Regions from separate parts of the Paenibacillus sp. FSL R10-2782 genome, predicted to be linked through region 2. Evidence: riboswitches for the same ligand, from Rfam matches in the RefSeq annotation. Region 2 holds a riboswitch; the other holds the start of a gene.
The links. A riboswitch is a leader RNA that binds a small molecule or an ion and turns the genes downstream of it on or off. The one in region 2 is predicted to bind ZMP and ZTP.
Positions count from the first base shown of each region.

Region 1: linked by a shared signal. The riboswitch ahead of NST83_RS23065 (TIGR01440 family protein) and the one ahead of NST83_RS04560 (bifunctional 5,10-methylenetetrahydrofolate dehydrogenase/5,10-methenyltetrahydrofolate cyclohydrolase) in region 2 are both predicted to bind ZMP and ZTP.

Region 1 covers NZ_CP151951.1:5,057,718-5,070,225, reverse strand. Annotated here, with positions in the region: gene NST83_RS23105 (alpha/beta hydrolase) at 1-464, shown strand, start outside; gene prfA (peptide chain release factor 1) at 723-1,790, shown strand; gene prmC (peptide chain release factor N(5)-glutamine methyltransferase) at 1,794-2,693, shown strand; gene NST83_RS23090 (FtsW/RodA/SpoVE family cell cycle protein) at 2,769-3,962, shown strand; gene spoIIR (stage II sporulation protein R) at 4,219-4,911, shown strand; gene NST83_RS23080 (L-threonylcarbamoyladenylate synthase) at 5,095-6,333, shown strand; gene NST83_RS23075 (manganese efflux pump MntP family protein) at 6,570-7,130, shown strand; gene NST83_RS23070 (low molecular weight protein arginine phosphatase) at 7,165-7,749, shown strand; ZMP/ZTP riboswitch at 7,828-7,909, shown strand; gene NST83_RS23065 (TIGR01440 family protein) at 8,192-8,779, shown strand; gene glyA (serine hydroxymethyltransferase) at 8,904-10,154, shown strand; partial or broken gene NST83_RS23055 (sugar ABC transporter permease) at 10,235-10,468, shown strand; gene upp (uracil phosphoribosyltransferase) at 10,876-11,505, shown strand; gene wecB (UDP-N-acetylglucosamine 2-epimerase (non-hydrolyzing)) at 11,614-12,508, shown strand, end outside.
Region 2 covers NZ_CP151951.1:996,008-1,008,515, forward strand. Annotated here, with positions in the region: gene NST83_RS04525 (LacI family DNA-binding transcriptional regulator) at 1-578, shown strand, start outside; gene NST83_RS04530 (amylo-alpha-1,6-glucosidase) at 654-2,753, shown strand; gene NST83_RS04535 (ABC transporter substrate-binding protein) at 2,782-4,035, shown strand; gene NST83_RS04540 (sugar ABC transporter permease) at 4,059-4,958, shown strand; gene NST83_RS04545 (carbohydrate ABC transporter permease) at 4,970-5,797, shown strand; gene NST83_RS04550 (stalk domain-containing protein) at 5,959-7,464, opposite strand; gene NST83_RS04555 (cyclodeaminase/cyclohydrolase family protein) at 7,632-8,267, opposite strand; gene NST83_RS04560 (bifunctional 5,10-methylenetetrahydrofolate dehydrogenase/5,10-methenyltetrahydrofolate cyclohydrolase) at 8,264-9,130, opposite strand; ZMP/ZTP riboswitch at 9,245-9,329, opposite strand; gene NST83_RS04565 (fatty acid desaturase) at 9,549-10,604, shown strand; gene NST83_RS04570 (sensor histidine kinase) at 10,677-11,810, shown strand; gene NST83_RS04575 (response regulator transcription factor) at 11,807-12,406, shown strand.

The DNA of each region.
Region 1 (12,508 bases), 1.5 Mb from region 2:
GGCAAAGCTTTTCATTTTTTAATGAGACAGCAAGTCCAGAGAGAAAGAGGCATTTTGAAAAAGATATTGTTTTATTAGAACATGATATCAAGAAAGATCCCGCGAGACGGTTTGTTCACATGTGTATTCGTATGGGAAGCCAAAGCTTTTACGATTATACATTTAATGCAGCTTACATGTGGGATGGTGTATATACGAATATGACAATCATTGATCATTTATGGGGAGAAGCATTCGGAAAACTTAATCTGATACAATCGTTGACCGATGTTAATAAGCCAGTATTTATTGGTTTAGGGAGACATGATTATTTGGTTGCACCCGTTTCACTGTGGGATCTTGTGGATGACACCTATGAGAACGTGAAGAAAGTAATTTTTGAGCATAGTGGGCATAATCCTATGTTCGAAGAACCTCATTCCTTTGATAGGAAATTAGTCGAATGGATTTATGAAGGCAAGTAGGGATTTTAACCATTCTAACGAAAAAACGCTCAGTCAATCAATGCTTAGCGTTTTTTTGTGTGTATTAGGGGATTGAATTCCTTCAGGTTAAAGGGGTTGTGGTGCATGTCTTTTTTTATTGAAATTATGGTTGTTATTCAATTCCTGAATTAGAAGTATTTTTAGTAGCTAATTAGTCAATTAGTTGGTATAATAAAGAGCTGTAGCCAGTGAATTTGAATCTGGCTTCATATTAATTTAACTGAAGAGGTGAATCGCTTGTTGGACCGATTGCAATCATTGGCGGACCGCTACGATAAACTGAGCGAACTGCTCTGCGATCCGGATGTAGCGAACGATAGCAAGAAACTTAGAGATTATTCCAAAGAACAGTCTGATTTACAGCCTGCTTATGAAGCATATACCGAATATAAAACTGTCGTTGAAGAGCTGGACGCTGCTAAAGCGATGCAGGCCGAAAAGCTGGACGACGAGATGCGTGAAATGGTGAAAATGGAGATTGATGAGCTTAGTGCCCGCAAACGGGAGCTGGACGAGAAAATCCGCATTTTGCTGCTGCCGAAGGACCCGAATGATGATAAGAATGTGATTATCGAGATTCGTGGCGCAGCGGGTGGTGACGAAGCGGCATTGTTCGCGGCGGATCTGTACCGGATGTACACTCGTTATGCCGATACCCAAGGCTGGCGTGTAGAGCTGATGGACGCGAACATGAATGACCTCGGAGGCTTTAAAGAGGTTATTTTCATGATTAACGGACGCGGCGCATACAGCAAAATGAAATTCGAAAGCGGAGCACACCGCGTACAGCGGATTCCGACAACGGAATCCGGCGGACGTATTCATACGTCTACATCTACGGTATCCGTTATGCCTGAGGCCGAAGAAGTGGATGTTGAAATTTCCGACAAGGATATCCGCGTTGATACGTTCTGCTCCAGTGGTGCTGGCGGTCAGTCCGTTAATACAACCAAGTCGGCGGTACGTGTAACGCATATGCCAACAGGCATTATGGCAACCTGTCAGGATGGTAAATCCCAAAACTCCAACAAGGAGAAGGCACTCCAGGTTTTGCGTGCCCGTATTTCGGATATGCTTCGTCAGGAAGAGGAAGCCAAATATGCAGGCGAGCGTAAGAGCAAGGTAGGTACCGGGGATCGCAGTGAACGCATTCGTACCTACAACTTCCCGCAAAGCCGTGTAACAGATCACCGTATCGGGCTGACCATGCACAAGCTGGATCAGGTGATGAACGGGGAGATTGAAGAAATCGTATCGGCGCTCACGATTGCAGAGCAGGCTGATTTGATGGAACAAGAGGTTTAAGTTTTGGGACACGAACGCGATCTTGTGTATCGGATGTTGCCGGAACGGAGTATGAGTATCAGAGAAGCCTTAGTAGAGGCTTCTTCTTTTTTAGGAAGCTGCGGCGTGCTGGAGCCGCAGCATAACGCCCGCCTGCTGCTGGAGCATGTGCTCGGGCTGGAAGGCACGGCGTTCTACGCTGCGCTGGGCGATCCGTTCCCAGCCTCGGGCAAAGAGGCGTGGGAAGCGGTGATAGCCCGCAAAGCAGCGGGTGAGCCAGCGCAGTATATTATCGGACGGCAGGAGTTTTATGGCCGTCCGTTCGCGGTTTCGCCGTCGGTGCTGATTCCGCGCCCTGAGACAGAACTGCTCGTCGAGGCCATACTTCAGCACGGCGACCGGCTGTGGCCGGACGGCGCTCCGCAGGCGCTCGATATCGGCGCGGGCAGCGGGGCGATTGCCGTCACGCTGGCGGCTGAGCGGCCCCGGTGGCGTGTGGCGGCGGGGGATATTTCCGCCGCAGCGCTGGAGATGGCGGCGCATAACGCCGCTGCCAACGGCGCAGCCGTGGAGCTGCGCGAAGGCGACCTGCTGGCGCCGTTCGCGGGAGAGGCGGTGGACATCCTGGTGTCCAATCCGCCGTACATCCCGGCCGCCGACATCGCAGGCTTGCAGCCGGAGGTGCGCGACCATGAGCCGCGTATGGCGCTGGATGGCGGGCCTGACGGGCTTGGCCCGTATCGGGCGATGCTGGAGCAGCTTGGGCTGCTTCAGGCCCCGCCGCGGCTGATCGGGTTCGAGCTGGGCATGGGACAGGCCCGAGACGTGGCTGGACTGTTGGAGCAGGCAGGTCATTGGAATACGATTCTGATCGTTCCAGACCTTGCCGGAATCGAACGTCATGTCCTGGGCGTTGCGGAATAATGCTGCATTTTCTTTTTGCGAGTCTTTCCTTTAGAATAAAGGGAGTATGACCGAGAAACGGCTCAGGGGGAAATCATGCTTCAGAAATTGAAAAAAATTGACGGTCCGGTGATCTTCATTCTGGTTTTGCTGATGGCAATCAGCATCATAACGGTATATAGTGCGGGCAGGGGCCCTACGAACATTGTGGAGCACGGCAATGACTATCAGAAGATGATCGGGTATTATATATTGGGTTTTGTGGCGATCTTGGGTATAGCAGTAGTCGATTTCCGAATATTTATTAAAAAAGCACTATATGTATATGGGGGCGGAATTTTCCTGCTCGCTCTCGGCTTTTTTGGCGGGACGGTTAACAACTCTCAGGGCTTTTTGAAAATTGGTGGCTTGAACCTTCAGCCTGCTGAGGTATTCAAGCTGGTTCTCATCATTTTTCTGACTTATATGCTGATGAAGAAGCGCAAGAGCAAGCTGTATTTTGTTCAGGATGTACTTCCAGTTGCTTTGGTGAGCTTTGTCCCCTTTGCTATGGTCATGGTGCAAAATGACTTGGGGAATGCACTCGGATACATCGTCATTGTCATTGGTATGCTATGGATTGGTAATGTGAAGGCATCCCATGCACTGATCGGATTTACCATATTTGCAGTAGCCGTCGGCGGTGGACTTAAAGCTTATATTTCCTTTCATGATCAGATTGACACCTTTATGAAAGGGATTGGACGCAGTCACTGGGTAGAGCGTTTGGACCCTTGGCTAGTACCGGAAAAAGCGACCGCTAAGGCATCGTACCATACCAAAAACGCCAAGCTGGCGATTGCCTCTGGCGGGATGATGGGCAAAGGCTTTTTGCAGGGGACTTCGGTGCAATCCGGTCGTGTGCCTTACACGTATGCGGATTCTATTTTTGTGGTCGTAGCGGAGGAATTTGGCTTTGTCGGCTCGTCGGTGCTGCTGTTGCTATATTTTATTTTGATTCACCGAATGATCCTGATCTCGCTGGAATGCCGTGACCGTGCCGGACCGTATCTTATCGTCGGTATTGTATCCATGCTGCTGTATCAGATTTTTGAGAATATCGGCGCGTTTTTGGGAATCATGCCACTGACGGGGATTACGCTCCCTTTTATCAGCTATGGAGGTACGTCGCTTTTGATTAACATGGCTAGTATTGGCTTGGTTATGAGTATCAAGGTCCACGGTCAGGAGCTGGAGGACGATCTGCCACAGCCATCCAGAGTGAGTTTAACGAAGGCAAAAAAAGCTTAATGCCATGCTTCTAAATGGATGCCATTTGATCTTTATGGTGAGATAAAATAGTAAGATACAAAAGGGTCCAGATTGTGAAATCTGGGCCTTTTCGTATTCGCGGGTTACTGCGAAGCTTCGGCCCAGATCAATGTGCTTGATGTAGGGTGTATTGGGTGTTTTTAAAATGGTCTTGAACATTTTACGAGATTGATAGGTTTAGCCTCTCCCAAACCGGACAGACTGATAGACATGATAGAGTTTGGGGGGGATTGGGATGAGAGGCTGGACCAAGCAAGCTGCAATGATACTATTTTGTATTTCAATATTAATGATGTCGTGGGAAGGTCAAAAAACAGATGCCGCCATGACACCAGGGTCAAGAGGGTCTGTAGTGGCAGGGGTGGCAACGACAGGAGCGGGCGTCATTCCTCATGATTCCATCCGATTGCGCATTTTGGCCAATTCGGATCGTCCGGAGGATCAACTGGTAAAACGTGAAATTAGGGATACCATCGTACAACAGATGGATGCGTGGGTAGGCAAGCTGGAAAACCCGCAAAGCTTGGAGCAAGCCAGAGTGCTGATTGCTGCTCATTTACCCGAAATTGACCGTTTAGTAGGCGCGGAACTGGCTCGACGGGGCATTTCGTACGACCATCAGGTGGAATTGGCAAACGTACCTTTTCCGACCAAGATGTACGGTGGGCTTGTCTATCCCGCAGGAAATTATGAAGCGCTTCGGGTCACGCTGGGACAAGGTAAGGGACAGAATTGGTGGTGTGTACTGTTCCCTCCGTTGTGCTTCATTGATGCAGGTAGCGGGGAAGCGGCAGCACAAACGATCTCGGCAAAAGCGAACCAGGGAGGCGAACGGACGAATGCCGCTGACAAGGAGCCGGAAGTACGGTTTTTTCTATGGGATGCATTGACGGGGCTTTGGGGATGGGTGAGTGGTCTTTTTGCCTAATCGTCGTAAGTTGTAGAAAAGAGAACAACGGGTGTATGACCCCGGTATGTTATAATGGGGTATAGGGTTTACAGCTGTGAGACATGGACAGACTTGGTTCAGATAAGCCGCCCAAGTAAGTTCTTTGGGGATAGAGCTAATTGAACCAGGACTGTATGACAATAAGGTATGGGATGATCTAATATGAGCGATAAATCGAATCAAATACAAGGTTTGCGCGGTGAGTCTGTGCAGAAGGAAAAATGTGAGCGGGTATTGGATGAACAGGCGCTTCGTGAACTAAATCCGCCGTTGCCAGATTCCCATACAAAATGGTGGGACGTAAGAGGTTTGGTTGTTAAAGGGGAATCCTCTGGTGAAATGTTATCCGGACAAGCCCGTATTGCGGCGGAAAAAGGCATTCGTGAGGCTGCTGTGCTGCTGCAAGCAGGAGACACGGTAGCGTTCCCTACCGAGACGGTGTACGGCTTGGGATCGGATGCGCGCAGCACGGAAGCGGTAGAATCAGTATTCGCCGCCAAAGGGCGTCCTTCTGATAATCCGCTGATCGTGCATATTTCCGACCCTGCCCAGCTGGATGGCATGGTAACGAAAGTGAATGATACAGCGCAGGCGCTGATGGATGCGTTCTGGCCAGGACCGCTGACGCTGGTGCTGCCCGTGATGCCGCAAGCCCTGTCGCCTCGTGTGACGGCGGGGCTGGACACGGTCGGCGTGCGCATGCCCGATCATCCGGTAGCGCTGCGTCTGATCGCAGAAGCAGGCTGTCCGCTGGCTGCGCCAAGCGCCAATCGCTCGGGCAGGCCCAGTCCGACCCTTGCACAGCATGTGCGGGAGGACCTGGAGGGCCGCATCGGCGGCATTTTGGACGGTGGCCCCACGGGTGTGGGGCTGGAGTCCACGGTGGTGCAGGCCGGTGACGACGGAACCGTCACCATCCTGCGCCCCGGCGGCGTGACGGCCGAGCAGCTCGCTGCGGTCGCTCGCGCCGTCGAGCTGGACCCGGCGCTCGCCGCTGCTTCGCCCGGCGAGGACGCCGACAGCCCGGCACCACGCTCGCCGGGCATGAAGTACACGCACTACGCGCCGCGAGGCCGCTTAAGCGTAGTGCAAGGCCCGTCCTCCGCTGAGGTGACGGGCTGGATTCGCGCCGCGCTGGCGGAGGCGTCCGCGCGCGGGGAGCGCACAGCGGTGCTCGCGTTCGACGAGCATGCCGCTGGCTATGCCGGAGAGCGCGTTTACACGCTGGGCAAGCTGGACGCGCTCCATGAGGCGGCGCAGCGCCTGTACGGCGTGCTGCGCCGCTGCGACGAGGAAGGCGTCACCTACATCCTGGCGGAAGCCTGTCCGCCGAAAGGGCTGGGAGACGCCGTCATGAACCGCCTGCTCAAAGCGGCGGGCCATCGGATCGTCCGTCTCTAGGACGATCCGGGCATTTGTCCATAAATGTAGAGGCTTTAGATGGATTAGCCTTTTAGCATAGTCGTCCGTTTACTCTAGACCGCATGACAGACAGAAAGGATGTTCGATAATTAGCCTTTTAGCATAGTCGTCCGTTTACCTATCCCGGTACAGGCGCGTTCACCGTATGCTTGTACTGTTTTGCCTCTTGTCCGCATAACGTGTACAAGAGCCGACGGATATTGGAGGGATGGAGTATGCTGGCAGCCTCTGCCCAAGCCGGGCAGATTGTAACGATTCTGGTCATGGCTGTAGCGCTGGGGATGGACGCGTTATCGTTGGGCGTAGGAATCGGCATGAAAGGGATACGCCTGCGGGACGTGCTGAGGATCAGTACGGTCATTGGCTTTTTTCACATTCTGATGCCATTGCTGGGTATGTTCACAGGCCATTATATGAGTTCTTTACTTGGCCATGTGACGACCTACTTTGCAGGGGGATTACTCATCCTTTTGGGCGGGCATATGGTTTATAATTCCTTCAAAGGTGACGGGGTACAGGTGCTGGACCATCGTTCATCCTTGGGTCTTTTGCTATTTGCGCTTGGAGTGAGCGTCGACTCCTTTTCTGTTGGGGTGTCACTTGGCATGTTCCAGAGTGATTTGGTACTGACCGTTCTGGTGTTTGGATTTTGCGGGGGAGCGATGGCGATGCTGGGGCTGCTGCTAGGCCGCAAGGTCAGCCGCAATCTGGGAGACTATGGAGAAGCGGTGGGCGGTGCCATTTTACTGGCGTTTGGCATTATGTTTATGTTTTAATTATATATTATTTCAACATAAGGGGGTGAAGACGTTGAAACATATTTTATTCGTATGCACAGGGAACACCTGTCGCAGTCCGATGGCTGAAGGGATGCTGCGCAAGCTGTCTGCTGAGCACGGGCTAGGTTTGGAAGTGCGCTCGGCGGGAGTAGCCGCGATGGAAGGTACGCCTATTTCCCGACACGCTGAGGCAGTGCTACGTGACCACAATATCTCGGATCAAATCACCTCAACTCCTTTGAACGGCGGGCTTGCCGAGTGGGCACATCTAATTTTAACCTTGACCCAAGGGCATAAGCAGCACGTCATTCAGCGCTTTCCCCAAACGGTGGGCAAAGTGTTTACGCTCAAGGAGTATGTGGAGGACCAGGATTCGGTGCTGAATGATGTGCAGGAGCTAGATGGCTTGTACGCTTCACAACAACTGATAGGTTCGCTGGGTCAGGAGCTTTCGGCACGGGAGCGTGAGCGGATGATTGAATTGCGTCAACGTATTCCGGGCTTTGATATTTCTGATCCGTTCGGCGGTTCACGTGAAGATTACGATGTCACAGCTGCGGAAATCCGAACGGCGCTGCACAAGCTGGTGGACAAACTAAAGGCTTTGGCTGGATAAAGTTCGTATCACTCATCTATTTTGTACGGGATCTGTTGATTTTCGGCGGTTAATCCGTTAAGATAAGGTGGAAAAACAAGAATCCGGTGTAACTGGCGACAAAAGTGGGATTAACCACAATGGAGCACCGGATATACGGCCGGTCGCCTGGGCAAAAGAGCAAATCCACAATGGCTGTGGACTGCTCTTTTTTCGTATAGAGCTGGGTCCAGCCTCTGATAGCCTTCTGTCCAGACAAACGCCAATGATTCTTCCGTGTGCTGTTACTTCGAATATCCGAACCGGGAGAGGTCCTTTAAGCAGTTCTTCCATTTTTCCTGCTCGAAATCCGATTCATCGGCTATAATATAGTCAGATTGTGATATCAGGAGAGAGCGTGTTGAACATGGGGGATAAGCCCGTGCCTAGTCTCTGTAGGGCTGTTCAACCAAAGGAGGTTCCAATGGTAGGACAAATGGATCATGAGGCTACGCTTGAAGCACAGACCGCTTTTGTCGTGAAGGAAATAGCAGAAGCAGCCAGTCTCAAGGCTGGTCGTTTGTTGGTGATCGGCGTTAGCACCAGTGAGGTGGCGGGAAGCCGGATTGGCACGGCGGGAGCGCTCGATGTAGCTCAGCAATTGCTGGCTGGAGTGGAATCCGTGCGCAGGGCGTACGGTTTTGACGTGGCATTTCAATGCTGCGAGCATTTGAACCGTGCGCTGGTCGTTGACCGGGCCGTGCTGGAGCGGCTGGGACTGACGGAGGTTGCTGCCGTCCCCGTTCGTACGGCAGGCGGATCTATGGCTGCCGCCGCCTATCGTGCGCTGGAAGATGCATGTCTGGCGGCGAATGTACAGGCACATGCGGGGATAGACATTGGCGAGACGCTCATCGGTATGCATATGCGGCCAGTTGCTGTTCCGTTTCGTCCAAGTCTTCGCTGGATTGGCGAAGCGCGTGTGACGGCGGCGTTCACTCGTCCTCCGCTCATTGGCGGACAACGAGCGGTGTATAGTCTGGAGCAAGAAGGCGGCGGAAGCTGTGACTAGCATTTGCATTTTGGTTTGGACAGCATGTTTGTATCTTTTTTGTATTGATGATGAGGTACCCAACTGAGGAGCAGGCGCTTGCCTGTATACCTGACAATTGACCATGGAGAGGGAGTAATCAATCATGATGGAACATCTGCGTAAAAGTGACCCGGCAGTGCTGGAAGCAATGGGACTTGAACTGAAACGACAACGCCATAATATCGAGCTAATCGCATCCGAAAATATCGTCAGTGAAGCGGTAATGGAAGCGATGGGCTCTGTACTGACGAATAAATATGCTGAAGGTTATCCAAGCAAACGCTACTACGGTGGCTGTGAGCATGTGGATATCGTCGAGGACATTGCACGCGACCGTGCCAAAGAACTGTTCGGTGCAGAGCATGCTAACGTACAGGCTCACTCGGGAGCGCAAGCGAACATGGCAGTATATCTGGCAGCTCTTAAACCTGGAGATACCGTACTGGGTATGAACCTGGCACACGGTGGCCATCTGACACACGGAAGTCCGGTTAACGCCTCCGGCTTGCTGTATAACTTTGCCGCTTACGGCGTACGTGAAGACAACTTCCGCATCGACTATGATGAAGTGCGCAAGGCAGCCTTCAAGCATCGCCCTCGTCTGATTGTAGCTGGAGCGAGCGCGTATCCGCGTACCATTGATTTTGAAGCCTTCGCTTCCATTGCCAATGATGTGGGCGCTCTCTTCATGGTCGATATGGCACATATCGCGGGTCTGGTGGCAGCGGGTATTCATCCAAGCCCGGTTCCGCATGCTCAATTTGTAACAACAACGACACACAAAACGCTGCGTGGTCCGCGTGGAGGTCTGATTTTGACTCGCAAAGCGTGGGCGCAAGCGATTGACAAAGCTATATTCCCAGGTACTCAAGGGGGGCCGTTGATGCATGTGATTGCATCCAAAGCCGTTGCCTTGGGTGAAGCGCTCCAGCCTTCCTTCAAAACCTATGCGCAAAACGTAGTTCGCAACGCTCAGGTACTGGCTGAGACATTGCTGGCTGAAGGCATTAACATTGTATCCGGCGGTACGGATAATCATCTGATGCTGCTGGACACTCGTAGCTTGAACATTACTGGAAAAGAAGCGGAGCATGTGTTGGATTCTGTGGGCATCACGGTGAACAAAAACGCGATTCCTTTCGACCCGACCAGTCCGTTTGTTACTAGCGGAATCCGCATTGGTACACCTGCTGCTACATCCCGTGGTATGGATGAAGAGGCTATGGTCAAAATCGGTAAAATCATTGCCGAAACTCTCAAAAATCCAAAGGATGATACGGTATTGTCCAAAGCCAGCCAAGCTGTTGGCGAACTGACAGACAAATTCCCGATTTATCCAGGTGTTCAATACTAATCAATCTGTTTGTTTAATAAGGCTGTCTTTCTTCCGTAATCCGGAGGGGAAACAGTCTTTTTTTTGATTTCTAGCGATTCTGTCTGTTTCTGGCGATAGCCTGGTCCTTTAATGCATTTGAGTTGAATTTGGCGCTGACAAAGGGTGAATCATTAAGTAGAAGGAGACCGTTGCGTTGGACATATATAATGAAGCGTTTACAAATAAACGGTCATAGATTGGGTACTGCTAAATCCATTATTTTCTTTATCATCGTTGCATTCATTACCAGCATTCAGTTGTGTCTGACAAAGAAAAGGGAGGTCGAAATGTAATGGGAAAAACATCAAACCATAATTTGGCACATGGGCTGCTGAAATCCTAAAGTCTGATGCTGTATTAAGACACAAAGGCTGTTGGTTTAGGCAGGGAGTCCGAAATTTAAAAGGTTTTGACGGTCAAGTGCCATTAGATCCTTTTTTATGCACTTTTTGTATGACAAAAGTCACTCTTGAAGTGGGCGAAGTATGCATTTTACTTATCATATCTTCCTCTTGACAAAAGGTTGCGGTGGCAGGTGTTAAATCAATCAAGGGAATGTTATAATAAACAGGATTTACAGGCACGCATTGCATCTGTGCTTATTTGGTTTGTACAAATAGGTTACATAGATCCTTTCCATACAGGATGTTCGATATTCTGGTGCGAGAGAACGTGACGATAATACCGGAGGGAATTTATCATGGCAAAACTGGTGGTTTGTGATCACCCTTTGATCCAACACAAACTTACATTTATCCGCGATGTGCGGACCAACACCAAGGATTTCCGCGAACTGGTGGATGAAGTAGCAACATTGATGGCTTATGAAATTACGCGGGATATCCCGCTGGAGAGCATTACGGTGCAGACACCGGTTGCTGAGACAGAAGGCAAGGTTATTTCCGGTCGCATGCTGGGTCTCATTCCAATCTTGCGTGCAGGCTTGGGGATGCTGGATGGCGTTGTCAAACTGCTGCCAGCAGCAAAGGTAGGGCATGTGGGACTGTTCCGTGATCCCGAGACATTGCAGCCTGTGGAATACTACACGAAGCTGCCTACAGACGTGACAGAGCGTGAATTGATCGTGATTGATCCGATGCTGGCAACAGGCGGCTCGGCGATCGCGGCTATTGATGTGCTGAAAAAGAGAGGCTGCACCCAAATTAAAATGATGAATTTGATTGCCGCTCCCGAGGGGGTCAAGGCTGTTCAGGATGCCCACCCCGATGTAGATATTTATGTTGCTGCACTGGACGAGCGTCTGGATGATCACGGCTACATTATTCCTGGTCTTGGTGACGCGGGAGACCGTTTGTACGGAACCAAGTAAACGGCCTCTGGTCATTCGGCACAATATATGGGCGTTACGGACAAGTCGTTTTTCATAAAAGAACGATCTTGGAGTCGGGCGTTTATTTTGAAAAGGGGTTCAACAGAAATGTCCAAAATCAAAGTGATGACTATTTTTGGCGTGCGTCCGGAAGCGATTAAGATGGCTCCTCTTATATTGGAGCTTCAACGTCACCCCGAGCATATCGAGTCTGTAGTATGTGTAACGGCTCAACATCGCCAAATGCTCGATCAGGTTCTGGAAGTATTTAATATTCACCCAGACTATGATCTGGATGTGATGAAGGATCGTCAGACGCTTAATGAAATTTCGATCCGTGTGCTTCAAGGATTGGAACCTGTGTTACGTGAGGCAAAGCCTGATATCGTGCTCGTTCACGGGGATACGCTGACGACTTTCCTGGCCAGCTATGCGGCCTTTATGCAACAGATCGAAGTAGGGCATGTGGAAGCGGGCTTGCGGACGTGGAACAAGCTTTCTCCGTACCCTGAGGAAATGAACCGTCAACTGACAGGAGTGCTGTCGGATCTTCATTTTTCTCCTACTTCTTTATCTGCTGGGAATTTGCGGAAGGAAAATAAGCCTGAATCTCGAATATATGTAACAGGCAATACCGTGACTGACGTATTTCAGTATACGGTTCGTCAGGATTACGAGCATCCGGTGTTGGAATGGGCTAAAGGCAAGCGTCTGATTCTGATGACGGCACACCGTAGGGAGTCCCAGGGTGAACCACATCGCCAAATTTTTAGTGCGGTCAAACGAATCGCAGACGAGTTTGAGGATATTGCTATCGTGTATCCGGTTCATCCGAGTCCGGCTGTGAAGGAGCCTGCATTTGAGATTTTAGGCAACCATCCGCGTATTAAGCTGATTGATCCCCTGGATGTGGTGGATTTACACAACTTTTATCCGCACACTCATCTCATACTTACTGATTCGGGTGGTCTTCAGGAGGAAGCACCTTCATTCGGCGTGCCTG
Region 2 (12,508 bases):
CCTGTATCCTGATTGATATCCCAATTTGGACGGATACGGTAGGTTATGTGACGACGGATAATGTGCTTGGTGCAAAAAAAGCAGTGGATTATTTGATAAGGCTCGGTCACAGCCATATTGGGATGATGAATGGGCATAATCAGGCTTTTGTAAGTGAGAGGCGGCTGGAAGGATACCGGGAGTCACTGGAATCGGCAGGATTAACGTTCAATCCGGAATGGGTTGTCAATGGGGCGTATGATGAAGACACCGCCAAAGAGGAAGCCGTTAAACTGTTAACACTTTACCCCGAAATGACGGCTATCTTTTGTGCGAGCGATCTGATGGCGCTGGGAGTTCTAAAAGCAGCGAAGCAGCTTGACAGGAAAGTGCCCGAACAGTTGTCGGTTGCCGGATATGATGACATTCAGCTTGCGTCTTACGCGAGCCCGCCTTTGACAACCGTATCACAGGATAAATTTCAGCTCGGCTATCAAGCGGCCACGATGCTGATTCAAATGCTGGAAGGCAGCGGACAGCCACATGCCATGACCCTGGAAACACAACTGGTTGAAAGAGAATCGACAATGAAACGATAAAAAAACAAAAAAACCACGATATGTGGTTTTTCAATTACATTTTTTCCGAAACGTTTCGGATAGAAAGAGGGACTTATGGAATACAGAGTAATTAAAGAAAATGACCTGTTTTTATTGACAGATACGAAAGGGAATATTCCCGAGGATCACCCCTATGGATTGGGATTGTATACGAAGGATACCCGATTTCTCAGCAGGCTGGATCTGAGAATTAACGGTCAGGAACCCGTTTTGCTATCCTCGGATGCAGCAGAAAATTACATGGCCACCATTTTGCTGACCAATGTGCAAACGGAAATCGATGGCAAGCTGGAGTTATGGCGTGAATCGGTTGAAGTAGAACGGACCCGTTTTATTTATGATGATGTACTGTATGAGCGCATTAAGCTGACGAATTATTACCCGAAGCAGATTACATTCGAGCTGAGTGTTCATATGGATGCCGATTTTGCAGATATGTTTGTCGTTCGTGGTTTTCAGAGCGGTGAGTTGGGGAAAAGAACCGGAACGAAGGCCGCGAATCAGTCTCTAATCTTTAGTTACCAGGGAGCTGATCAGGTTTGCCGGGCCACCGCTGTTACATGGGACCGGCCAGAACAAGCCGCTGATGCAAACGGAGATGTCTTTTTTCGAATTACTTTGGACCACGGAGCATCTGAAGTGATTACGTTCACAGTGCAACCACAGATTGGAGAAGCCGTCGTAACGAAGCCGATGAAGCCGGAGGATGCGTTAAAGCAGCTCAAGCAGGTTTATGAGGTATGGGATCAGCAAACCGCTAAAGTACAGACAGATCATGATCTGATTCAGCGGCTTGTGGACAGGGGCTTGAAGGACTTGAAGGTGCTGCTGACGGATTTGGGCTATGGCGCGTTTCCGGTCGCTGGACTTCCCTGGTTTGGTGTCCCATTTGGCAGAGACAGCCTCATCGCATCCTTGCAAATGCTTCCCTTTAATGCGCAGGTCGCGAAAGGTACTATTCGCACAATGGCTGCCCGGCAAGGGGAATCTGTAGATCCTTGGCGTGACGAGCAACCGGGGAAAATCATGCATGAAATCAGATACGGTGAGCTTGCGAACACGAATCAGATTCCGTTCACTCCATACTATGGCACCATTGATGCGACTCCGCTGTTTCTGATGCTGATTACAGAATACGCCAGATGGACTGGGGATTTGGAATTTGTGCAGGAGCTAGAACCCAATATTATCAGGGCGCTGGAGTGGATCGATCTCTATGGTGACCGGGACGATGATTTGTTTGTGGAATATCATCAGGAATCAAGCAAAGGCATAGCCAATCAGGGCTGGAAGGATTCCGGCGATTCCATTGTTCACCGCAATGGAGAGTATGCCAAAACGCCGATTGCTTTAAGCGAGGTGCAGGGCTACGTCTTTCAGGCCAAAATGGGCATTGCTGATTTGTATGAAGCTCTTGGCCGCAATGAAGAATCCAGTAGGCTCAGAGAGGAGGCCCGGCGCCTGAAAAACAAATTTGATGAGGCTTTTTGGATGGAGGAGCATCAATATTATGCTATCGCTCTGGATGAAAACAAGCATCAGGTGGGCACCATTACATCAAACCCTGGACACTTGCTGTTGTCGGGAATGCTGGACGACTCCAGGGCGGATGCGGTAGCCAACATGCTGGTCTCACGCAAAATGTTCTCCGGTTTTGGGATTCGGACGATGGGAGAAGGAGAAGCCGCCTACAATCCGATGAGCTATCATGATGGAAGCATTTGGCCGCACGATAACAGCATGATTATCCTTGGACTCAGCAAAACTGGTCGTCAGCAGCAGGCGAATCAGGTGATGAAAGGGCTGATTGACGCTGCTGCTCATTTTGAATATGAACGATTGCCTGAGTTGTTCTGCGGTTATGACAGCTCAATCGGGAAGGTCGTCCCTTATCCGGTGGCTTGTTCTCCACAAGCATGGGCGGCGGGAACGCCTCTCATATTTATCCAGTCCCTGCTTGGCCTGTTTCCAAACGGGATCAAAAAACAAATCCATCTCTCACCTGTCTTGCTTGACGGGATGAATGAGCTGACGGTTTCCAATATCGCTATCGGCAGCGGCGTGCTGTCCATCCGTGTAGAAAGAAGCGGTGAGCGTGAAATATCCTGGTCCGTGCTGGAGAATACAACGAATTATAAAGTTATTACTGACTAAGCCAGCAGAAAGGAAGGGGAGAACGAGGATGAAAGCGATCAGATGGTTCGTAATTGTGGCCGTGATGACCGCCCTGTCCGCCAGCTTGCTGGCGGGCTGTGGCAGCGGACAGAAGCAGGGTGCAGGCGGAAAGGTAGAAATTACTTTTGCAGGCTGGGGCTCTACCCCGGAAGAAACCAAACTGTTGGATCAGGTGCTCGCTGACTTTGAACAAAGCCATCCGAATATTAAGGTGAAACATGAAGTGATCGCCGATCAGTATATGGATGTGATCAAAACCCGTTTAATTGGCGGCAAAGGCCCGGACGTATTTTATTTGGACGCTATTGAAGCCCCGGGACTGATCGAAACTGGGGTTTTAGAACCGCTTAACCATTATGTAACCCCTGATTTTGATATGAATGATTTTGAAAAGCCAATGATTCAGGCATTCCAAAAGAACGGAAACATATACGGCTTTCCGAAGGGATATTCGACGCTTGCGCTCTTATACAATAAAAAGATGCTGAAAGAAGCGGGTGTGGAAGTTCCGACAACATGGGACGAGCTGCGGGCGGCTTCACGTAAATTAACGAAAGGAACCAAGGTGTACGGTTTCGGACAAAATCCGGAGCTTGCGCGCACATTTTTTATTGCCCAATCGTTAGGTGGACAGGTGGTTAAGAACGGCAGAGCCAACTTCACCACTCCGGAAGTGCTAAATGCTCTTCAGCCTTATGTGGATCAGCATCTGATCGACAAGACGGCAGCCCAGCCCAGTGATGTTGGCGCCGGGTGGACCGGCGAGATGCTTGGTCAAGGGAAAGCGGCCATGGTGCTGGAAGGGAACTGGGCGATCCCATTCTTGAAAAGCACCTTCCCGAACATTGATTTCGGGACAGCGGAAGTGCCGACGATTCATGGTAAAAAAGGGACAATGGCCTTTACGGTTGGATATGTGATGAATGCGGCTTCCACCAAAAAGCAGGCTTCCTGGGAGCTGATCTCCTATTTGACCGGCAAACAGGGGATGAAAACCTGGACGAGCAAAAGATTTGAGCTTCCGACCCGCAAATCAGTCGCCAAGGAGCTGGGATATGATAAAGACCCGATACTCGGACCGCTCGTTGCAGGTGCCCCTTATGCGACTGTCTGGTCAGAGGGTTCTACGCTTCCAACGATATTTAATAACTTTAACAACCAATTTGTAAGCGCTTATATCGGGGAAAGGCCGTTGAAGGAGGCGCTTCAGGAGGCACAGGACCAGGCCAATGGGGAAATTGGATTCCAGCTCTATGACTAAAACAGGAACGGAGGGTACTTATTATGAACCGGGGTGTTTCCAAAAGAGCGTTTAAAGAGGCGGCTCAAGGGTATTTGTTTCTACTACCGACCTTGTTCGTGCTGCTCTTTTTCATTATTGGACCGATTTTTTACGCCATTTATCTTGCATTTCATAAAGTGCAACTACTTGGCGTTTCCAGCTCGGAATTTACGGGTATGCGAAATTTCACCCGTATCATGGTGGATAACCGGGCTCATATAGCCATTTGGAATACGGTGAAATATGTCATTATCGTCGTTCCGATTCAGACTATTCTGTCGATGGTCATGGCCGCCGTTTTGAATGCGGGCCTGAAAGGACAGAAGATATTCCGGGTCATTTATTTCCTTCCCACATTAACATCATCCGCCGTACTAACGCTCATCTTTATGTGGATGTTCAATCAGAGTGGTCTCATTAATGAACTTTTGAGTGCAGTAGGGTTGCCAATATATAACTGGCTGGGTGATCCGAGGGTGGCGCTTAATGCCATTATGGGGATGAATATTTGGTCGACGGCTCCCTTTTTTATGGTTATTTACTTGGCGGCATTGCAGGATATTCCGAGCTCTTTATACGAGGCCGCCGAATTGGATGGGGCGAACGCTTTCCAAAAATTTTGGAACATTACGATGCCCAGTTTGAGGCCTGTGACCTCTTTTGTCGTCATTATGGGATTAATCGGAACATTCCAACTGTTCGACCAATCCTATATTTTCTCGGCGGGATCAGGCGGTCCGAACAACTCGACGCTTACCGTCGTTCTGCTAATCTATCAATATGCCTTTAAAAACCTGGGTACGATGGGGTACGCCGCTGCGCTGGCGATGACCTTGGCCGTGATCATTTTGCTGGCAACGCTAATCCAACGCAGATTTTCCAAGGAAGAATCTTTGAACTAAGGAGGGGCATCATGAATCGTCGAATAGGCATCGGGAAAATCATATTGTATTTGATTCTCATCGGTTACGCTGCCGTTACGCTTGTCCCGTTTTTTTGGGCGCTGTCGTCGTCATTCAAACCGTTGGAAGAAATCGTGAGTGGAAAAATCAGTTTTATTCCCAAGGTGTTTACCTTGGACAATTATAGAATGATATTTATCCAGCAGCCCTTATTCGGTCGCTGGCTGTTGAACAGCCTGATGATCGGTGTAGCGATTACTGCGCTGAATCTACTGTTTAATTCTATGGCCGGCTATGCGCTTGCCCGCCTGAATTTTCCGGGAAAAAATCTGTTGTTCATCATCATCCTGGGTGTACTAATGATTCCGGCTCAGGTTACGATGATACCGAATTTCTTGATTCTGAAAGGCTTTGGTTGGCTGGATACGTATCAAGGAATGATCATTCCCTCCATGATCAGCGCGACGTATATTTTTATGATGCGCCAGTTTTTTGTCAGCTTTCCGAAAGAACTCGAAGAGGCCGCCGAGATTGATGGTTTAGGGAGGTTTGGCGCTTTTTTTCGCATCGTTCTTCCGTTGGCTCGTCCAGCATTGGCTGCGCAGATCATCTTTGTGTTCATGGGGTCATGGAATGACTTTATGAAGCCGCTGATTGTGATGTCCAGTCCTGAAATGTTTACCTTGCCGCTTGGACTGAATACGTTCAAAGGCCAATATATCAGCTATTGGAATTACATTATGGCGGCTTCCATGATATCTACGCTGCCGATCCTTGTTATTTATGCATTCTTTAATCGTTACTTTATTAAGGGAATCACGTTTACGGGCGGCAAATAACGAAGGTAAGGGATATCGAACCCGAACAGGGCAGATATCCCTTTTTTGATAATCCAAGAGGTTAGCCAAATCTGCATGAAGAATGGAGATAAGTTAAGTGCAATCCTGGATTTTGACTGATCAGGTTATGACTATTCACAGTTGGACGTTTGGCTTTTTATTTACGATTTCGTCGTAATTACGATAGTATCTTCTTTTTGAATCCAATCTACTTTGGCCCCTAGCGTCTCGCTGATCAGCCGGAGCGGAAGATAGCCAATGCCGTTTACAGTGAAGGGAGGATTTGTGAGTTTCACAACTTTACCGTTCATCGTTGTCTGCCCGTTTTTAAGATTAATTTGCAGAGAGACGGGATTGGCTCCTGTTTTAGACTGATTAATTTCCGCTATTTTGCTGTTAAAATCATAAGTGACCTCGGCCCCCAGCTTGTCAAAAACAGAACGAAGGGGAATAAACGCCTGCTCGTTGCGGGTAATGACACCGTTACTTAGGGGGACAGGTGTATCATTGAGAAGGACGAGAATCGGCTTTTGTACAGGAACCGGCGTACTGTAGAGAAATTCATAATCCCCTATGCCAAGCTGCGCATGTTTGTTGACCCCCCAGCCCCATAGGGTGCCGTCTGTTTTTTGCATGATCACATGCCGTAATCCAGCCTGGATGCTTTGAATATTTTTGGCGAGTAATTTAAAAGGGACAGTGGACGATAATTTCTCACCTTCCAAGGACGCTTCATATACATTCCCGCCTGTCGTCAGTGCAAGGATAGAGCGTTCAACGATAAAGACGTCTTTAACATCCTTTATACCTGTTAACAATACAGGGTTATTTTCGTTGTGATAGGTTGTACTATCCGAGTAACCTGTGACCGTTTCACCCCAGAACCATAACCGTCCTTGTCGATCAATCGCGAGATTGGAACTCCCATTGGTCTTAATTATTTTGATGTCCGATAAGGCTTGAATCTGCGATGCAGATAAAGCTTCGGAGGGGGTAGCATTTTTTTCAAATACCTTGGGCCATGTCCATACAGTACCGTCTTTCTTTAAGGCTATGTTTTTGGAGATAGCAGTAGTATCCTTTAATGATGGAACAGGCTCGAAGCCCTGCAAGGACCTTGTATTTTTCCATACACTTCCGTCCTTCTTCAAGAAGAGCCAGCGTTCCTCATATTGCGGTCTTTCTTCATAGTAACTATCCAATTCTGTAACCTCGTCGATGCCGGATAGGGTTTGAAAAGGAGCAAAGTTGCTATCATTCTCGATTCGATCAGCAGATGATACGGTTCCTTCGGCGCTTAGGGCGAGTACATGATCATTCAAGCTACGCACATCTACGATGTTCTGTAGTCCTTCCAGAGAGTTGAATTTTACGGGTTCAGAAATATTATTTCTTGGCACATACCAGGCGGAATGATCCTGTAAGGTAAATACCAGATCGCCTTCATGGATTATATTCGAATATGTTCTGACGACGTTTGGCTTATCCTCTACACGAGTCGGTACGGATTGATTATAGCCCCATAACCACAAGCTCCCATCGGATTGAATCAGACTCCCGGAATCATAGGAGCGAATACGGGACGTCGATTCATCTTCGGCCGCCCATGCACTGGAACTGAACAATAACAACGCGATCATACTGATTAACAGAGTACGTCTTTTCATGCGTTTTCCTCATTTCTTCATCAATGTATATAAGGTGAAAATAACGCCTTGGGGAATATCTCTTTATCAATAGACGAAGAATATATAGAAAAGTTTTCCAAAACACATCTATTCGAATAAAATAACCTCCAGAAACCCACGCTTAGTGTGGATTTGGAGGTTGTTTTTTAGCCCGTTATTCGGCTGCGTACGATCAATAAGGTTTGCGCTTTGATTTGTCCAATTTCATGGATGAGCGCAGCCGTTTTCGCTTCATAGGCGAGTTTGGCATCCAAATCTTTCAGTGAAGCAAGGTTGATTTCAACGGTGAGCAGGGCGGATTGGGCGGCAGCCTCGAACAGAATCGCGCCTATGCCGAGATCAGAAATGACATTTTTGTTGGACAGTTCCACAATACTGTAGGCACGCTGCATTCCGTCCCGGCATACTTCCAGTAAACGCATCGGCACCTCAATGGCGGCGATCACCGCGGTCTGTAGGGAATGGGTACGATAGCGTTTTTCTTCGTCTGTTTCTTTGGGCAAGCGCAATACGGTCATGTATTGTTCAAAGGATTGAATATCTGCGGTCATCAGTTCCTCACAGCGCGCAGACAGATTTTCCATGCTATGAATCACTTCAGTGATTTGACCATGAACATGCGCGTACTTTTCTCCTTGGGTAAGGCTGGCGGTCATGGAGGTCATAGCCGCGCCCAGTGCCGCTGCCAGTGCGGATACACTTCCTCCGCCGGGAGTAGGTGCTGCACTTCCAGCCTCTCTTAGAAAATGTCCGATGGAATCGCTCCACGACAGTTCACTCATGAATAGGCCACCTCTCTGGAGTATTGTTGCAGATCTATTGCTTTGAGCAGATTCTTGTACAAAATCGCAGTTGTTAATGTGCCGACACCGCCGGGAACCGGAGAAATGGCATGTACCTTTTCCCCAACGTCTAAAGCAGCATCCCCCACTATTGTTCCCTCCAGCGTCTCGTTAATTCCCGCATCTACCAAAATCAAACCGGGATGAACCATATCCTGTGTAATCACATCAGGGCAACCGACTGCAACGAAGGCAATGTCTGCATGGCTCAAATGCTCCGCAATATCACGTGTGCCTGCATGACAGGCGGTAACGGTGGCATTTTCTCTTTGCAGCATGTGAAAAAGGGGAAGTCCCACCGTCTGTCCTATGCCGACAAGGGTGACATTTTTGCCTGCCAATGTGTGACCGTAATGTTTGAGCAGCTCAATGCAGGCTTGAGGCGTAGCGGGATACAATCCGCTTTCACCTGTAACGGTAGCCAGCTTGTTGCCTGGGGTAATTCCATCAATATCCTTGTACGGGGCGATGGATTGTTTAATCGCTGAGGCGGATAGATGCTGGGGAAGAGGCAATTCCAGCATAATACCATGAACATGAGAGGCTTCGTTCAGGCTGCCGATCAGGTGAAGGAGTTCAGCTTCGCTTACATGGCGGTCAAAGGTATGAAGATGAAAGGAGATGCCCAGCTTCTCCGCTATTTTTTGCTTGGTCCGGGCGTAGTAGGCAGAGGCCGGATCACCTTCTACCAACAGTGTTGCCAAATGAGGGCGATGCCCTTGCTGTTTCATTTGTTCTACTTTGTTACGGATCGATGCATACACTTGCTCAGCTGCTTCTTTGGATTTCATAATGATAGCCATAGTCTGAACCTCCTCTGAATTTATCGCATGATGGAATCAACAGGGTGTTTATGGTCTTGTAAAACGAAAAAAAGTATTTGCACAAGGTCGTCACGACAGACGAATCCTCTGCAAATACTTCTCCCAGGCGAACGGCACGCTTTCATTGTATGCTCCCTCGTGGTTGATTCCACTGACTTCGCCAGTCACATACAGCGTTATTTATCTTATATTTTAACAAATAATCTTCCGAAAAGAAACCCGTGAACATTTGGCAAAGAGGTCATGTTATTTGCCTATATGACAAATGTCATATTCCTGAACTGACGTTTATGACTACATCGAACACAGGTATCCCCTTATACTGAGGTTAGACCAACATGTACGCCTGACGAGATCAAGGTATGGGCGTCATTTTAAAGGAGGATCAACATTAAGTATGACACAACTCCCATTAGCCCAATTGAAAAAAAATATGGCTCCCTACGAGAAAATAAACACAAAATCCAGCGTTCTGCAACTCATTAACACTCTGGGTCCACTGATCCTGCTATGGTATGCCGCCTATCTCAGTCTGTCGGTATCGTATTGGCTGACCCTTCCGATTACGATTATTGCTTCCGGGTTTGTCGTACGGACGTTTATCATTTTTCATGATTGCGGTCATCAATCGTTCTTCAAAAGTCGCAAGCTGAATGGCATTGTGGGCACGATTACAGGTATTATTACGCTTTGTCCGTATGATCAATGGAAAAATAGCCACGCGATCCATCATGCAACCAGCAGTAATCTGGACAAACGAGGCACAGGTGATATGTGGGTGCTTACGGTGGAAGAATATGCAGAAGCTTCTGTATGGACACGGCTGGCTTATCGGATATACCGGAATCCATGGGTTATGTTCGTACTCGGTCCGATCTACACTTTTTTGATTTCCTATCGCTTTAATACAAAAACGGCGAAACGTAAGGAAAGAATAAATACGCATGTAACGAATATATCTCTAGTTATCTTGTACGCACTGTTGTGCTGGGCCATCGGCTGGCAAGCTTTTGTTTTGGTACAGGCACCTATCTTTTTTGTATCGGGTGCGCTCGGTATCTGGTTGTTCTATGTACAGCATCAGTTTGAGGATTCGTATTTTGAGCATGATGAAGACTGGAGCTATATTAACGCAGCCGTAGAAGGCAGCTCTTACTATAAGCTTCCTAAGGTATTACAATGGATTACGGGCAATATCGGCTTCCATCACGTTCATCACTTGAGCCCGAAGGTACCAAATTACAATTTGGAGAAGGCACATGAAGCGACACCGTTGCTGCAAAAAGCGACCACCATCACAGTGAGTAGCAGTCTGCAATCCCTGAAGTTTCGTCTTTGGGATGAAAGCACGAAAACCTTTTTGACCTTTAAACAGGTGAAGCCGTTGCTCAGCAAACGTGTTGCTGTTACGAAACCCGTCCCCACACCTGTTGTGAGTACGGAAAGAAAATAACTTTGTACGAAACACGGTATGATAAGATAAGGGATATAAGCTAAATAAGTGAAATGATAAAGGGTGGGCAGGATGCAAAAATGGTATCAGATTTTTCAAAGAAATACGGGACTTAACCCGTATGTATGGGTTGTCTTTTATATCCTGCCCTTCTATTATTTTAGCTCCTCATCTACAAGCCATATTGTGCTGGGTACCATCATTATTTTAGTGTTTTTTGCTTGTTATGTACTGGCTTTTGTCTCTCGGGGGTGGCTGATCTACTTCTGGACGAGTGTACAAATTGCGATATCCATTACCATGACGTTGCTATTCAGCTATATGTATTTCTCGATATTTATCGCTTTTCTGATCGGTAATATCAAAAGCAAGGCCGCATTCACTACACTGTATATTGTTCTGATGGTCTGTACCATTGGATTGATCAATTACGGCTTCGTAGCCCAAGATCCTGTTTTTATTAAGCAGCTTCCTTTTATTCTGCTGAATCTGCTTGGTGTAATCTTGATTCCGATAACCACTTTTAACCGAAATAAAAGTGATCGGCTTCAAGTGCAATTGGAGGATGCCAATAAGAAAATATCGGAATTGATTAAGCTGGAGGAGCGGCAAAGAATTGCGCGCGACCTGCATGATACTCTCGGTCAAAAGCTGTCACTCATCGGGCTGAAAAGTGATTTGGCTGGCAAGCTGATGGATCAGTACCCGGAGCGGGCTCACGCTGAAATTAACGATGTTCGTCTTACGGCGAGAAGTGCGTTAAAAGAAGTGCGGGAAATGGTCACACAGATGCGAGGTATGCGATTAGAGGATGAATTACTGCGTATTCGGCAGATTTTAAAGGCAGCTCACATTGAATTCACCTTGGAGGGCGATCCGAAGCTGGAGCATACGTCTTTAATGAACGAGAATGTGCTTAGTATGTGTATGAAAGAGGCGGTGACCAATGTGGTGAAGCACAGTGGCGCTACAGCCTGCTCCATTACCATTGAGCCCTCTCGTAAGGAGCTGACCCTTCGGATTCAGGACAATGGAGTCGGCGTTACGGGAGAAAGTGCAGCCTTTCGGGGGAATGGTTTGCAAGGGATGAAGGAAAGGCTCGAATTTGTGAACGGCTGTATGGAACTGCGTTCAGATCAGGGAACGGCCCTGATCATAAAAGTGCCGAATATCACTGAAAAGCCAAATGAGGAGGTGGGGCCATGATTCGAATCGTCATTGCGGAAGACCAGCGTATGCTGCTGGGTGCTTTGGCCTCCCTGCTGGACTTGGAAGAGGACATGAAAGTAGTCGGAAAAGCAAGCAACGGGGAAGAGGCTTTAGAGCTGGTCAAGCTGCATCAGCCGGATATATGCATCATGGATATCGAAATGCCAATCAAAAGCGGATTGGATGCGGCTGAGGAACTCAAAGGCTTGAATTGCAAGGTGCTGATTCTGACCACGTTTGCCCGTCCCGGATATTTTGAACGGGCTATCAAGGCAGGTACGCACGGTTATCTGCTCAAGGACAGTCCCAGTGAAGAACTGGCTTCCTCGATTCGAAGTATTATGGCAGGCCGTCGCATTTATGCTCCAGAGCTGGTCGATGATGCTTATGCCGAAGTTAACCCGCTGACTGAGCGTGAGAAGACCGTCTTGGCGCTCATTGCTGACGGGAAGAACACTAAAGAGATTGCCGGTGAGCTGTACCTGACGACAGGGACGGTGCGTAATTACATTTCAGTCATTCTGGATAAGCTGGGTGTCAGCAATCGAATTGAGGCGATTACGCGTTTTAATGAAAAAGGCTGGTTTAAATAAGCGTAAGGCATAAATGTTCAAGGAGAAACAGGGGAGCTATGAAGGAAGATATAGCGTCTCTGTTTTGTTGTTTTATCGGAGGATACATAAGAGAAAGTATAT